2 regions of the Butyricicoccus sp. AM05-1 genome follow, and region 2 is predicted to be linked to the other one. Evidence: predicted binding sites of a transcription regulator. Region 2 holds the regulator's gene; the other holds the start of a gene.
The links. The regulator LexA, encoded in region 2, represses DNA repair genes until DNA is damaged. The targets are predictions, from matches to a motif close to CNAACANNTGTTNG.
Positions count from the first base shown of each region.

Region 1: iolE (myo-inosose-2 dehydratase) is a predicted target of LexA. The motif match lies at 1,307-1,320, and genes of this name have one in related genera.

Region 1 covers NZ_QUDG01000001.1:687,361-694,235, forward strand. Annotated here, with positions in the region: gene DW088_RS03775 (helix-turn-helix transcriptional regulator) at 1-903, opposite strand, end outside; gene iolE (myo-inosose-2 dehydratase) at 1,450-2,349, shown strand; gene DW088_RS03785 (Gfo/Idh/MocA family oxidoreductase) at 2,573-3,589, shown strand; gene DW088_RS03790 (Cof-type HAD-IIB family hydrolase) at 3,724-4,524, opposite strand; gene DW088_RS03795 (YoaK family protein) at 4,528-5,238, opposite strand; gene atpC (ATP synthase F1 subunit epsilon) at 5,401-5,802, opposite strand; gene atpD (F0F1 ATP synthase subunit beta) at 5,804-6,875, opposite strand, start outside.
Region 2 covers NZ_QUDG01000002.1:395,239-402,113, forward strand. Annotated here, with positions in the region: partial or broken gene recG (ATP-dependent DNA helicase RecG) at 1-1,131, opposite strand, end outside; gene lexA (transcriptional repressor LexA) at 2,066-2,656, opposite strand; gene DW088_RS05815 (Asp23/Gls24 family envelope stress response protein) at 2,954-3,304, shown strand; gene DW088_RS05820 (DAK2 domain-containing protein) at 3,392-5,041, shown strand; gene DW088_RS05825 (hypothetical protein) at 5,118-5,885, opposite strand; gene DW088_RS05830 (RNA polymerase sigma factor) at 5,878-6,432, opposite strand.

The DNA.
Region 1 (6,875 bases), on a different contig from region 2:
CTTAGGCTTCTCCTCGATGCCGGTGGACACAATATAATTCTGCCGGAACTTATTCGGCGGCATGCCGACGTTTTTGGTAAACTGCAGATTGAAATAGCTCTGCGTGTCATATCCCACCATCTCTGCGATACGCGTGATGGACAGGTCGGTCGTGATCAGCAGCGTCTGTGCTTCACCAATGCGGCGGCGCAGCAGATACTGCACGGGCGAATACCCGCTCATCTGCTTGAAAACATGCGATAAGTAATACGGACTGATGTGCAGCGCCTCACCCATGCTCTGCAGCGTGATCGGCTCCATATAATGCTTGTCAATATATTCCTTAATTCGTCTGCCGAGAATGTGCGGCTCCTCCAGCGGCTTTTCCGACTCCGCGTGAGAACCGGCGGTGACCGTCAGCACCGACATCAGCAGCGCGTGCATCAGCGAACTGCAGAACAACTCAGCATTCGGCTCGCCTGCCGACAGGGTGCGGAACATCATTTCAAACAGGCAGTGCAGATCAGCGAAATACTTGCCGGTCGGGAATACATAGCCCGCATCATCCGGAATGAGTGCGTTTTCGCGCAGACCGGGTATATGCAGCCCGCCGACGGCAATGCAGTAGCTGCCGACCTCCATATCCGGACCGGAAACCTCGTCGTGCACCACGCCTGCGTTGTATACGAGCAGATCACCCGGCTTGATGATGACTTTTTTATCGTGAATCAGGTATTCACTTGAACCGCTGCAAATAAGAATCAGCTCGACAAAATCCTCATGCGCATGCATGACACGCGGATGCGCGCTGGCATCCGGTCGGATTTCACTGACGTAAAGCAGCTTCGGCTGATTCTCCCCCTCAAAAATTGATTTAACTTCCTTCTCTACAAAGCACTGTACGTTCAGGCTTGCCTTCGGCATAGTTTTTTGCAGCTCCTCTCTTTCTCTGACGGTGATTTTACTCTTATAAAAGTATAGCACACGGATCCGTTGTGCGCTAGCACATATTTGCTTTTGCAGACCGCCGTATATCGTGCTTTTTTGCGGTCGGGCTGAGAATAATTATAGATTCTTGCTATTTGCAGATTCTTGTTTTTTGTTCTCGCTTATTTATTGTATAGCATATCCGACCGAGAATCTTCCGTATGTTTCTCTGCGGTTTTTCAGCTTTCGCAAACCTGCCGATTCGCCGGTCTCCGACCGGCAAAAAGCAGGATTTATAAAAACAAGCGCACAGCCTCAAACCCGCTCCGAAAAAATACTGTGCATTTTTACCGCCGCTTTTACCTCTAATATATTATATATTATGGGATTTTCGGGTGTCCGAAAAAAAGTTTCCGTTTTTTGAATCAAGCCAAGAATCTAAAAGAAACCGTTCGTCATATCTGCTAAACTATAAGCACAAAGAGAAGAAAGAATCTCACAGCTCAGTTGTGAGATACAACAAGAATGAAAGGACGAAGCATTATGTTAGATCCCAAAAAGGTTAAAATCGGTATCGCTCCTATTGCATGGACCGAGGACGACATGCCGGAGATGGGTGCTGAAAACAGCTTCCTGCAGACGATCAGTGAAATCGCTCTGACCGGTTATGTTGGCACCGAGATCGGCTGCCAGTTCCCGCGTGATCCGGCGATTCTGAATAAGGAGTTTGGCCGCCGCGGTATTTCCGCCATCACCGGCTGGATCAGCACCTACTTAAATGAACTGCCGATGTGGCAGAACGAGCGTGCATTTGTTGACCACATGAACTTCCTGAAGTCGATCGGTGCTACGATTATCAACACGTCTGATCAGTCGTTCTCCATTCAGCATCAGTGGAACACTCCGCTTTCCAACAAGAAGGTGCTGAACGACGATGAGTGGGAGGTACTGACCAAGGGTCTGGATCACCTCGGCAAGATCGCTTATGACAGCGGCATGAAGATCGTATACCATCATCACATGACGACTACCGTGCAGAAGACCGACGAAATCGACCGTATGCTCGCTATGACCGACCCGAAGTACGTCAGCATGATTTACGATACCGGTCATCTCACCTTCTCCGGCGAGGACCCGATCGAAATTCTCAAGAAGCACCACGACCGCATCGGTCATGTCCATCTCAAAAATGTCCGCAAGCCTGCAATGGACAAGTGCTACGCCGAGAACAAGAGCTTCCTCCGTTCGATTCCGGAAGGCGTGTTCACCGTTCCCGGCGACCCGGAAGGCTGCGTAGACTTCCCGACCGTATTCAAGCTGCTCGACGAGTACAACTACGAGGGCTGGCTGGTCGTAGAGGCTGAGCAGGATCCGGCTATCGCAAATCCGCTCGAGTACGCCCGCATGGCCCGCGCCTACGTCAAGGAGCACACCGGACTGTAAGTTAACCCATTATTTTCAAGGCAATACCGCATAATTGGACAAGAGCGATTTGCGAGTAAATTTTGCGTACTGACGAGGCGCGGTTTTGCGGTAATACTTGACGTATTACCGTGAAATCGCAACAAAGTCAGGGCACAAAATTTCCGCAAAGCGCCGCAGCTTTAATTGTGCGGTGTTGCCTTAATAAAAAGAGCAGGAAAAGATCGCAAAGGAGAGTATTACTATGAAAAAACTGAAGATCGGTATCATCGGTGTAGGCCGTCTGGGTTATGAGCATGCCTGCAACATTGCAAACCGCGTTCCGGGTTCGGAGTTGGTAGCTATTGCAGACGCAAACTTCGACCGCGCAAAGCAGGTCGCTGAAGAACTGGGCGTAACCGCCGTTTACAACGACCCGAAGGATCTGTGCGCTGACCCGAACGTCGAGGCCGTTGCCATCATCACCAACACCGCTTCTCACGTTGAGATGATCAAGATTGCGATGGACGCAGGCAAGCACGTTTTCTGCGAGAAGCCGCTGGCTGACACGGTTGAGAAGTGCAAGGAGGCCGAGGCCATCATCGCCGCTCACCCGGAGCTGACCTTTATGCTGGGCTTCATGCGCCGCTATGACCACTCCTATCAGGTAGCCAAGAAGAAGATGGAGAACGGCGACATCGGTGATGTTATTCTGGTTCGCTGCTACTCGCAGGACCCGATCTCCATCATCGAGGGCACCCTGGAGTACGCTCCGCGCTCCGGCGGTCAGTTCATCGATATGTCCATTCACGACTTCGACCTGATTCGCTGGCTGACCGGCTCCGAGGTCAAGGAGCTGTGGGCTACCGGCGGCTGCTACGAGTTCAAGCAGTACAAGGACTGGGACGACGGCGATAACGTTTCCGGCCTGATGAAGATGGAAAACGACGCTATGGCATTCTTCTTCGCCGGTCGTGCAGCAGCTCACGGCTCTCATGTTGAGACCGAAATCGTTGGTACCCGCGGCACCCTGCGTATCGCTTCCGTTCCGACCGACTCTCTCGTAGAGGTTATGAGCCAGCACGGCGTATGCCGCGAGTGCTATCAGGACTTCATCACCCGTTGGCACGATGCATACATCACTGAGATCGAGGAATTCTGCGACTGCGTAGCAACCGGCCGCAAGGCAACTCCGGGCGTTATCGACGGCACCCAGTCCACCAAGATCGCCTTCCGCTGCAAGGAATCCTTCCTGACCGACAAAAAGCTGACCCTCGAATAATCGTTCTCGAAACCGCATTCTTATTCCACATTCAATTTATTCTCTCTTATTTATATTCAAGTCTCCAAACAGAATACAAATACAACCTAATTCAAAAGAAACCCGGGAATCCTTCGATTCCCGGGTTTCGCCTTTTATTCCACCGCCAATACGCTGCGAATCGTGCGGCACACGCCGTCCTCATCATTGGATGGACAAACATGCTTTGCGACCTTCTTGAGCCGCTCATGTGCATTCGCCATCGCGTAGGACTCGCCCACCGAGCGCAGAAGCTCCACATCGTTCAGATAATCGCCGAACGCCATGCACTGCGCGGGTGTGATGTGCAGATTATCGCACATAACGCCTACGGCCACGCCCTTGCTCAGCCCCAGACGCATCAAATCCACCCAGTCCGCGCCGGAGAGCGCTACCTGCAGCTTATCGTCGAACATCTGCCGATAGTACGGCAGCACGTTGGTTTCCGCCGCATTTTTGCAGAAAAGCGCCACCTTGCACACCGGCTCCTGCTGCACGGCTTCAAGCAGATCAGGCACCTTTTTGCGCCGCGCGTAGTACATCGCCATGTTCTCCACGAACACCGGATCGTCGTCCTCGTAGGCCGCGCCGTCCCGCATGGACGCGATTGCGTGCACATTCGGCAGACCGCGCGCCAGCTCCACAGCCGCGCACACCAGCTGCTGCGGCATGGCCTCGAACGACACGATTTTGCGTCCGTCGCACACCATGCCGCCGTTTTCGCTGATGTACATCAGCTCGTCCGCGATCTCGCCGAACTGCTCGTACAGGTTGTAATACTGCCGTCCGGATGCAGGTGCGAAGCGTACGCCTATCTTTTTCAGCGTGCGCACCAGCGGAAAAAAGCCCTTGGGCAGCTGCTTACGGCTGGACAGCAGCGTGCCGTCCATATCCGCGGCGATCAGTTTGATCGACATGGTTTACCGTTCCTTTCCGGCGGTCTCCTCCGCCTCGAGCGTATGTTCTTCCTCGACAAACATGACTGCAAAGACCAGACTCAGCGGGATACAGGTCAGCAGCAGCGCTTTTTCGCCAATTCTCGCGGTCGTCAGTGCGCCAATCGCACCGCCGAGGATGAAAAACAGAATGATTGCGTAATAGTTGCGCGTTTTGCGAATCGCATTCCGGTCGCCGGTCTGTGCCCAGATCACAAGCTGCTCTGTGCCCGAACGCAGGTTGCCTGTACACATCGTGGTTGCAAATGCGCTGCCGCGCACCTTGCGGAACGACTCGACCTGCATCGCGCAGATGAATGAGATCATAATGTTGACCGTGGTATTCAGCGTCTGCGGCATAAAAGCCGCTGCGGTCAGCAGCACGATCTCGACCAGCACGACAATCTGTCTCCAGTGAATGTTGATGTCGCTCTGGCGTTTTTTGTACCGCCGCTTGACAATCTCCGCCGCCACAACGCCCAGTGCGAACGCCAGAATCGGTAAGAGATACTCGGCCGCACGCAGCCAGTTGCCCTCGGCAATATTCGCGCCAAACAGGACAATATTGCCGGTCTGCGCGTTGGCGAACACCTTGCCGCGGCAGAGATAGGTATATGCATCAAAAAAACCGCCGGCCATAGCCAGCAGTGCGCCCAGCAGCAGCGATTCCGACATCTGCCCATGCGCTCGTTTCATGGAAATTCCCCCATTTCACTTCGACAGAGAACTTTTCTTTGTCTTCCAGCGGCTATTATAGCACAAAAAATCCCCCGATTCAATCAAATCGAGGGATTTATATTCGGTCAATATGCCGAATTATTCAGTAATGCTGATACAATTCCTCTGCCGGAAATTGTATCATTTGCTCTCCGCGATGCGAATACGGTTTACCGCCTTTTTCAGCTTGCCCTGTGCGATATCCATTTCACGGTCGCCGGTCTTTTTCTGCAGAATCGCTTTCGCACGGTCTGCGGCCTCACGGGCACGGGCAACGTCGATTTCGTCGGCCCACTCGCAGGTACGCGCCAGCACGACCGTCTGCTCTGCCGAAACATCCACAAAACCACCCGAAACCGCCGCTACACGGCGTTCGCCGTTCCGGATAATGGTCAGGCCGCCGGTGCCGAGCGCCGCAACATACGGCACATGGTTCGGCAGGATGCCGACATCGCCCTGTGAGGTGCGAACCACGATACGGTCCACCTCACCGTCGAAAAACTGCTTATCGACCGTGAGCACCTTGAGATGAAAGGTAGCCATATTATGCCCCCTTCTTAGCCTTCTCCACTACCTCGTCGATCGTGCCGGCAAACAGGAACGCCGACTCAGGCAGATCGTCATGCTTGCCCTCAAGAATCTCCTTGAAGCCGCGGATGGTCTCAGCGACCGGCACATACTTGCCCGCCATACCGGTGAACTGCTCTGCAACATGGAACGGCTGCGAGAGGAAGTTCTGGATCTTACGGGCACGGGCAACGGTCAGCTTGTCCTCGTCGGACAGCTCATCCATGCCGAGGATGGCGATGATATCCTGCAGATCCTTGTACTTCTGCAGAATGGACTGCACCGCACGGGCAACCTCGTAATGCTCCTTGCCGACAACGTCCGCCGACAGGATACGCGAGGACGAATCCAGCGGATCAACCGCCGGGTAAATACCCATGGATGCGATATCACGCGACAGAACGACCTTTGCATCCAGATGCGAGAACGTGGTAGCCGGAGCCGGGTCGGTCAGGTCATCGGCAGGCACATAAACAGCCTGTACGGACGTGATCGAGCCCTTCTTCGTCGAGGTGATTCGCTCCTGCAGCGCGCCCATCTCGGTTGCCAGCGTCGGCTGATAGCCTACGGCAGACGGCATACGGCCGAGCAACGCGGAAACCTCCGAACCGGCCTGCGTGAAGCGGAAGATGTTGTCGATGAACAACAGCACATCCTGACCCTCGACATCGCGGAAATACTCCGCCATAGTCAGACCGGAAAGTGCAACGCGCATACGCGCTCCGGGCGGCTCGTTCATCTGGCCGTAAACCAGCGCGGTCTTGTTGATAACGCCGGATTCCTGCATCTCGTTGTACAGGTCGTTGCCCTCACGGGTACGCTCGCCGACACCGGTGAATACCGAAATACCGCCGTGCTGCTTTGCGATGTTGTTGATCAGCTCCATGATGATAACGGTCTTGCCGACGCCTGCGCCGCCGAACAGACCGATCTTGCCGCCCTTGGCGAACGGCGCGATCAGGTCAACGACCTTGATGCCGGTCTCAAGGATCTCGGTCGTGGACTGCTGCTCCTCGTAGGACGGCGCCGGACGATGGATCGGCCAGCGC
Region 2 (6,875 bases):
CTGCACACCCTGTTGAATGAGCGCGTGTGTGCCCACGACCACCTGCGCCGCGCCGGTCTCGATGGCGGCCAGTGCCGCACGTTTCTGCGCGGCAGTCATCGATCCGGTAAGCAGCGTGCACGAGATGCCCAGCTTATCCAGCATGGGTGCAAGCGTCTCCGCGTGCTGCGCAGCGAGGATTTCGGTCGGCGCCATGAAAGCCGCCTGCCAGCCGTTCTGCGCGGCCAGCGCACACAATCCGGCCGCTACCACTGTCTTGCCCGAGCCGACATCGCCCTGCACCAGCCGGTTCATCGGCCGTCCGGAGGCGCAGTCTGCCGCAATCTCCATAATCGCACGCCGCTGTGCACCGGTCGTCGTAAACGGCAGGGCTTCAAAGAACGAATCCAATCCATTTGAGGTGAAAACAATGCCGGAATCCGCCTTTCGACGCTCCTTCAGCTGCTGCAGGCCGCAGCAGAGCAAAAACAGCTCCTCGAATACCATGCGTCGGCGCGCCTGCGCCACATCGTCCTTGGTTTTCGGTCGGTGAATTGCAGAAAGTGCGTCTACTGCGTCCGACAGGCGGTATTTCGCCCGCAAAAGTTCGGGCAGCGGATCCGGCCATTCACCGGTCAGCGTGTCGAGCGCGGCAGCGGTTACGCGCTCAAGATCGCGCTGGGTCAGTCCCGCCGTCAGCGGATAGACCGGCACGATGCGTCCCGGGTGGTCAGCGTCCGGTGCGACCTTCTCGGACTGCGGGGAAACCATTGTGCGGCCGCGTCCATAGCCCTGTACCTTGCCGTAGAACACATACTCCTGTCCGACGCGCAGCTGCGCCGCAGCATACGGATTGTTGAAGTAGGTGACGTTCAGCGTGCCGGTTTCATCGTAAATCGTACACTTAACCAACGTCAGGCCCTTGCGGATACGGTTGACCTTGGGTTCGGTGCCGACCACAGCGCGCACGGCGTACTTGTCCTCCATGTCGATTTCCGCAATCGGCGTGATGTGGGTGCGGTCCTCATAGTCGCGCGGGTAGGTCTCGAGCGCGTCACGGAGCGTGCGAATATGCAGTTTTTCGAGCAGCTTCGCCTTTTTCGGGCCGATGCCCCTGACGAACTGGATGCTGTCATCAACCGATGGCATGTGGACTCTCCTTTGGGAATTTTGATTTACAAAGCACCCGCCTTACGGGACGCGCGAACCGCGCAGGCGGTTCGCCCATTCTGGGCGGCACCCTTTTTCTGCACCAATTGACCGGGGCGCACGAACCGCTCAGGCGGTTCGCCCTAACGGGCGGAGCGTTTTTCGCTGAACCTCAGTGAAGGAGCTGCGCTCTGCGGAGCACGGGAGACTGCCGCGTCCGCGGCGGGGACAAAAAGGAAGGGACACTTGCGGTTTGCCCGTAGGCTGCTAAACATTGTTCCCGCGCCGTGCGCGGATTAAATGAGTGCCCTTCCTCTTTGAACTCCTACCTTTCCCTTATTTGATAGCCTGACGCAGACCAGAGACCGGCGACAGCTTCGAAAATAAGAGTACGACAGAGGATTTTTTCTTCCGTATATTTCTCAACCTGTTCGCAGTGTCAGATACCATTCTGCTGCACAGATCGGCTATTTCCAGCAGGCGCGGCATGACGGTGCCGCGCAATTCGATAGCGCGTTGCTACAGACAGTTTCTGCGAAGATAAATTGTACCAAACACCTAATCCGTAGGTGCCGTGCGGTACAACGTGTTAAAGAGTTGCGCGACACGAGTATGTCGCGCTTGCGGAGACTGAACCGTCTGCGTAGCAGTACGCTATCTGTGAACTGCGAACAGGTTGCGAAAGACACGCTGTGGTAACCCGACTGCCGTTCCCCTTTTCGAAGCGGTCGCCGCTCTCTGGTCTGCGCCAGACTAATAAACAAAGGGAAACGGGAGTTAAGAGGGTAGAAACCGTAGGTGTCTACCCTCTTGCCCTCGCTGCGGGAGCGGCAAATCCCCCGCTTGATTTCAAGCGAAAAACCTCCCGCCCGTTAGGGGCGAACATGCCTGCGGCAGTTCGCGTCCCCCGCTCAGCCGGTACTGAAAAAGGCTGCTCTTAATACTCGCGGTAAACCGCCTTCACCACGCCTAAAATTTGGCACCCGGTGCCGTTGATCGGCGGATACGCCGGATTCTCCGGCATGAGCCATACACCGTCCGGCGTGATGTTGAGCGTCTTGCAGGTGGCCTCATCCTCGAGCAGCGCGATTACGATGTCGCCGTTGCACGCCTGCACATCCTGCCGGATAATGACCAGATCATCATCCATAATGCCCACGCCGATCATCGAATCGCCGCGAATGCGCAGCGCGTAATACTCGCCGCCTCCCGCTGCCGGTTCGAACGGCACATAGCCGATATGCTCCTCCACCGCGAGGATCGGCATACCGGCGGTGACGCGGCCCAGAATCGGCACGCGCGGCACCATGGAAGGGCCGCTGACCGGCGTCAGCGCACGCGATTTATGCTCATTCGGCTCCAGATAACCGGCCTCCTGCAGCTTTTTCAGGTGCGCATGCACGGTGGACGGCGACCGCAGTCCCATCTCTGCACCAATCTCGCGCACCGAAGGCGGATAGCCGTGTTCGAGGGAATAACTGCTTATATACTCCAGTATCTGCTGTTGTTTGGCGGAAATCTTCTTCATTTTCGGCACTCCTCGCTGTTTCCGTCGGAACATACGTTCGTAATTTTATCCTTATTATACCGCAATCCGCTGCAATAAGCAAACATTTGTTTGCATTAACCTGCACGAATTTTCCGCGTTATTCGACACTATCCTTCAATTTATCCATTTTCTGCCGTTGTGTTGAAAAATAACGCAGTTTCATCACCGCATTGCTTGTATTTTACATGATTTTGTTATATCATATAAACAGCAAAAGTATTGATTATTGCAAGGGGACCCGCATTCTGCACCCCTAACTCGCAGGGAGGTTTTTATATGACCATCAAGACCGATCTCGGATATATCGACATTACCAACGAGGTGCTGGCCGGCATTGCCGGTTACGCAGCATCCTCCTGCTTCGGTGTCAAAGGCATGACCATCCGCTCCATGTCGGACGGACTGGCACACCTGCTCGGACTGGAAAACCAGTCGCGCGGCGTAAAGGTCACCGAGGCTGTGGACGGCGGTGTCAACATCGACCTGCACATTGCAGTCGAGCACGGCGTGAATATCGCCACCGTCTGCCGCTCTATCATCGGTGAGGTACGCTACAACGTTGAGCGCCTGACCGGTGTGGACGTAAAGAACGTCGATATCTATGTAGAGAGCATCAAGGCGGACTGACTTCCGCCATATCGAAAGGGTCGCTATGCCCTTTTCCGCCGCATTTGGCTTGCGGCAACACCTTTTACTTTTAGGAGAGTTAGATAAATGGCAGATCAGAAAATCAACGGTGCGCTGTACCGGTCCATGGTGATCGAGGGCGCACTCGCCATTGCCGAAAAGAAGGAACAGGCAAACGAACTGAACGTATTCCCGGTGCCGGACGGCGATACCGGCACGAATATGTCCATGACGATGGGTTCCGCGATGGCTGAGATGGAAAAGCTCGCTGAGCCGACCCTCGCCAAAGCGGCGGATGCGACCGCTTCCGCGCTGCTGCGCGGCGCGCGCGGCAACTCGGGTGTTATCCTGTCGCTGCTGTTCCGCGGCATGGCGAAAAAGCTGCGCGAGACCGACGAGGCTGACGGCCGCACACTCGCGCTTGCGCTGCGCGAGGGCGTAGACACCGCCTACAAGGCGGTTATGAAGCCCGCTGAGGGCACCATCCTGACCGTATCGCGCGTTGCGGCACAGCACGCGGTCGAGCTGTGTCAGGCCGAGCCGACGCTCACCGCAGAGCAGGTTCTGGCAGCGATCCTCGAGCAGGGCCACACCGCACTCGAGGAGACCGTTCACCAGAATCCGGTGCTTGAAAAGGCAGGCGTGGTTGACGCCGGCGGCTTCGGCTTTATCACCATCTTCGAGGGCATGCTGGACGCGCTGCGCGGCATCCACAAGGAACGTGCTGTTGCGGCAGAGCCGACCAAGTCCACCGCAGACTTCGCTGCGATCAACGACGAGGACATCACCTTCACCTACTGCACCGAGTTCATCGCATCCCGCAAGGACAAGGCGCGCAATGTTGCCCGTCTGCGCTCTATCCTGAACGAAATCGGCGATTCGCTGGTTGTTGTCGAGGATGATGATATCGTCAAGGTACACGTTCACACCGACCAGCCGAACAAGGCGCTCGAGGAGGGTCTGAAATTCGGTCCGCTGCTGACCGTTAAGATCGAAAACATGCGCGAGCAGCACACCGCCAAGGTAATCGAGGGCACGGCAGACGCGCCCAAGGAGCGCGTGATCGTTCCGGCAGAGAAGAAGTTTGGCTTTGTAGCCGTTGCGGCCGGTGAGGGTCTCAAAACCCTGTTTACCGACCTCGGCGCGGACGTTGTCGTACAGGGCGGACAGACCATGAACCCGTCCACCGACGATATTCTGCACGCTGTCGATGCCGTTCCGGCAGAGATCGTTTTCGTGCTGCCGAACAACAAGAATATCATCATGGCTGCCGAGCAGGCGGTTCATCTCTCCGAGGAGAAAAAGGTGATCGTCGTGCCGACCAAGACCATCCCGCAGGGTATTTCGGCCATGCTGGCGGTCGATCCGGAAGCCGAGCAGGACAGCGAGCTGGCGCTTGCTATGCTGGACGCGGCAAAGCACGTCCGCAGCGGTCAGGTGACTTACGCGGCCCGCGACAGCGAGTTTGACGGCAAGAAGATCAAGCAGGGTGAGTATCTGTCGCTGTGCGAGGGCAAGCTGTGCGCCAACGGCAAGGAAACCTCGGTCCTCAAAAAGCTGGCTCGCGAGATGGTCTCCGACGACAGTGCATTTGCGACCGTTATCTTCGGCGAGGGCGTTACCGAGGAGCAGGCCGCTGAGGTTGAGAACCTGCTGCATAAGGAAAACAAGGAGATGGAGATCAACGTCATCGACGGCGGTCAGCCGGTTTACTACTACATCATTTCGGTGGAGTAAACCATCCTCTAAGCATAAAAAAGCATCGGAAACTGCGTTTCCGATGCTTTTTTCGTGAAATTTCGTCTGCTGCGATTTACTTTACAAGCTCAGCTGCCATATCGAACATGGTCTGTGCGTCCAGACCGGTATCAAAGCCGCTGATGAGGTAGGTTACGCCGTCCTGCTCCCAGAGCACGGACTGGAACATCTTATCCTCCACCTCGTCCGAGCCATAATAGCTGATAACGAGTTCGCCGTTCTTCTCCTGCTGCTTTTCCTCGTCAGACTTCTCGTAGTCGTCCGGTACGAAGCGGTAGTGTGCATCGCGATAGGTCAGCGTAACGCCGTTTACCTCGGCAGTCGTTGCCGGAACCGGATTCTCCATCTCGTCCTCGGTGAACACGGTGTAGCTCTTGTGCGCGGACAGATTCAGCTCCGCGCCATTCTTCGTGTAGGTTGCGTCCACCTCGGCGATTTTCTCCGTTTCACCCACACCATTCCGTGCGGTGGTATCCACATCAGAGCCGTAGCTGAACGTATACTCGCCAATCTTGTCCGGCAGCGTGAGCACTACACCGGCATCAGCCAGATGCGCCTGCGTGCTCGACAGATCCAGCCGCTGGTCAGACCAGCCCTCACTGAAAATGCCGCCCATGCCGCCGGCTGCGAATGCGCCGGTCACCGCAATCGCAGCGACAGCGGCAACCGCCACAAAGCGTTTGCTCCACAGATGACGCTTGCGTGCCGGTGCATTGTTCAGTGCGAATTTGACGCGCGTCTGCATCGAATCCGGTGCATGCAGCTCATCTGCACACTGATGCAGCATTTCCTTGATTTCACGTTCCATTTTGATTTCATCCATGATTTGCAGCCTCCTTCGGCTTCCGTTCTTCGGTCAGCGCCTGCCGCAGATGGCGGCGAGCGGAAAAAAGGCGGGATTTCACCGTTCCCTCGGTCACGCCGGTCGCCTGCGCGATCTCACGCACCGAGCGATCATCGAAGTAATACAGCACCACGGTCACGCGGCGTTTTTCGTCCAGTGTGTCGAGGGCGGCATACAGTCGGCGCTGCTCATCCGTCCGCAGCACGGCGGACAGTGCGCTTTCGCTCTCACCTGCATCGAAAAATTCGGATACCGGCGTTTCCCGCTTGGCTTTGCGGCAGTACTTCCATGCCGCGCGCGACAGCGTTCTGAGCAGCCACGGCCGGAATTTGCTGCCGTCCCGCAGCGATTTGATGGACTGCGCACAGGTGACAAAGGCCTCCTGCGCCAGATCCTCGCCGTCCGTCCTGCTGCCGGTGATTAGGCACGCAAGGCGGTATGCATCGTCCTTGTAGCGCTCGTACAGCTCGTCGAACGCCTGCATATCGCCGTGCTGCATGCGGCTGACAAGCTCTTTATCGTTCATAACTTTCTATCCTTTCCCTGGGTGCGTCTGTATATAAGAGCAGCCACTCCGGATTCGGTTCATTTTATTTTCGGTGAAATCCGCGTCCTTTGACGCACCCGAGTATAAGAGCCGCGAAGCGGCAGGCCGGTTCATTTTTATTTAACGGACACTTTGTACAGTTTTGACGGTTGCGTTTAACGTGGATGTATTCTATACTTAATTTATAAAATCTGGATTGTGCCGCTGTATCGTGTGGTCGCTTGCGAAGCGAACCTAACTCGCCTGCCCGGCGAGGGCACAAGAAGGAGACAACCTGCGGTTTTCTCCTTCTTGTGAATCTTCCTCTTTCCCTTAGAGGGCACGGCGAAAATCGGAGAGACGAGACCGCTCCGAAAAGGGGAACGGCAGAGGATTTTTTCTTCCGTTGGGGAGCACAATGTGCTCCCATTCCCCTGCCTATA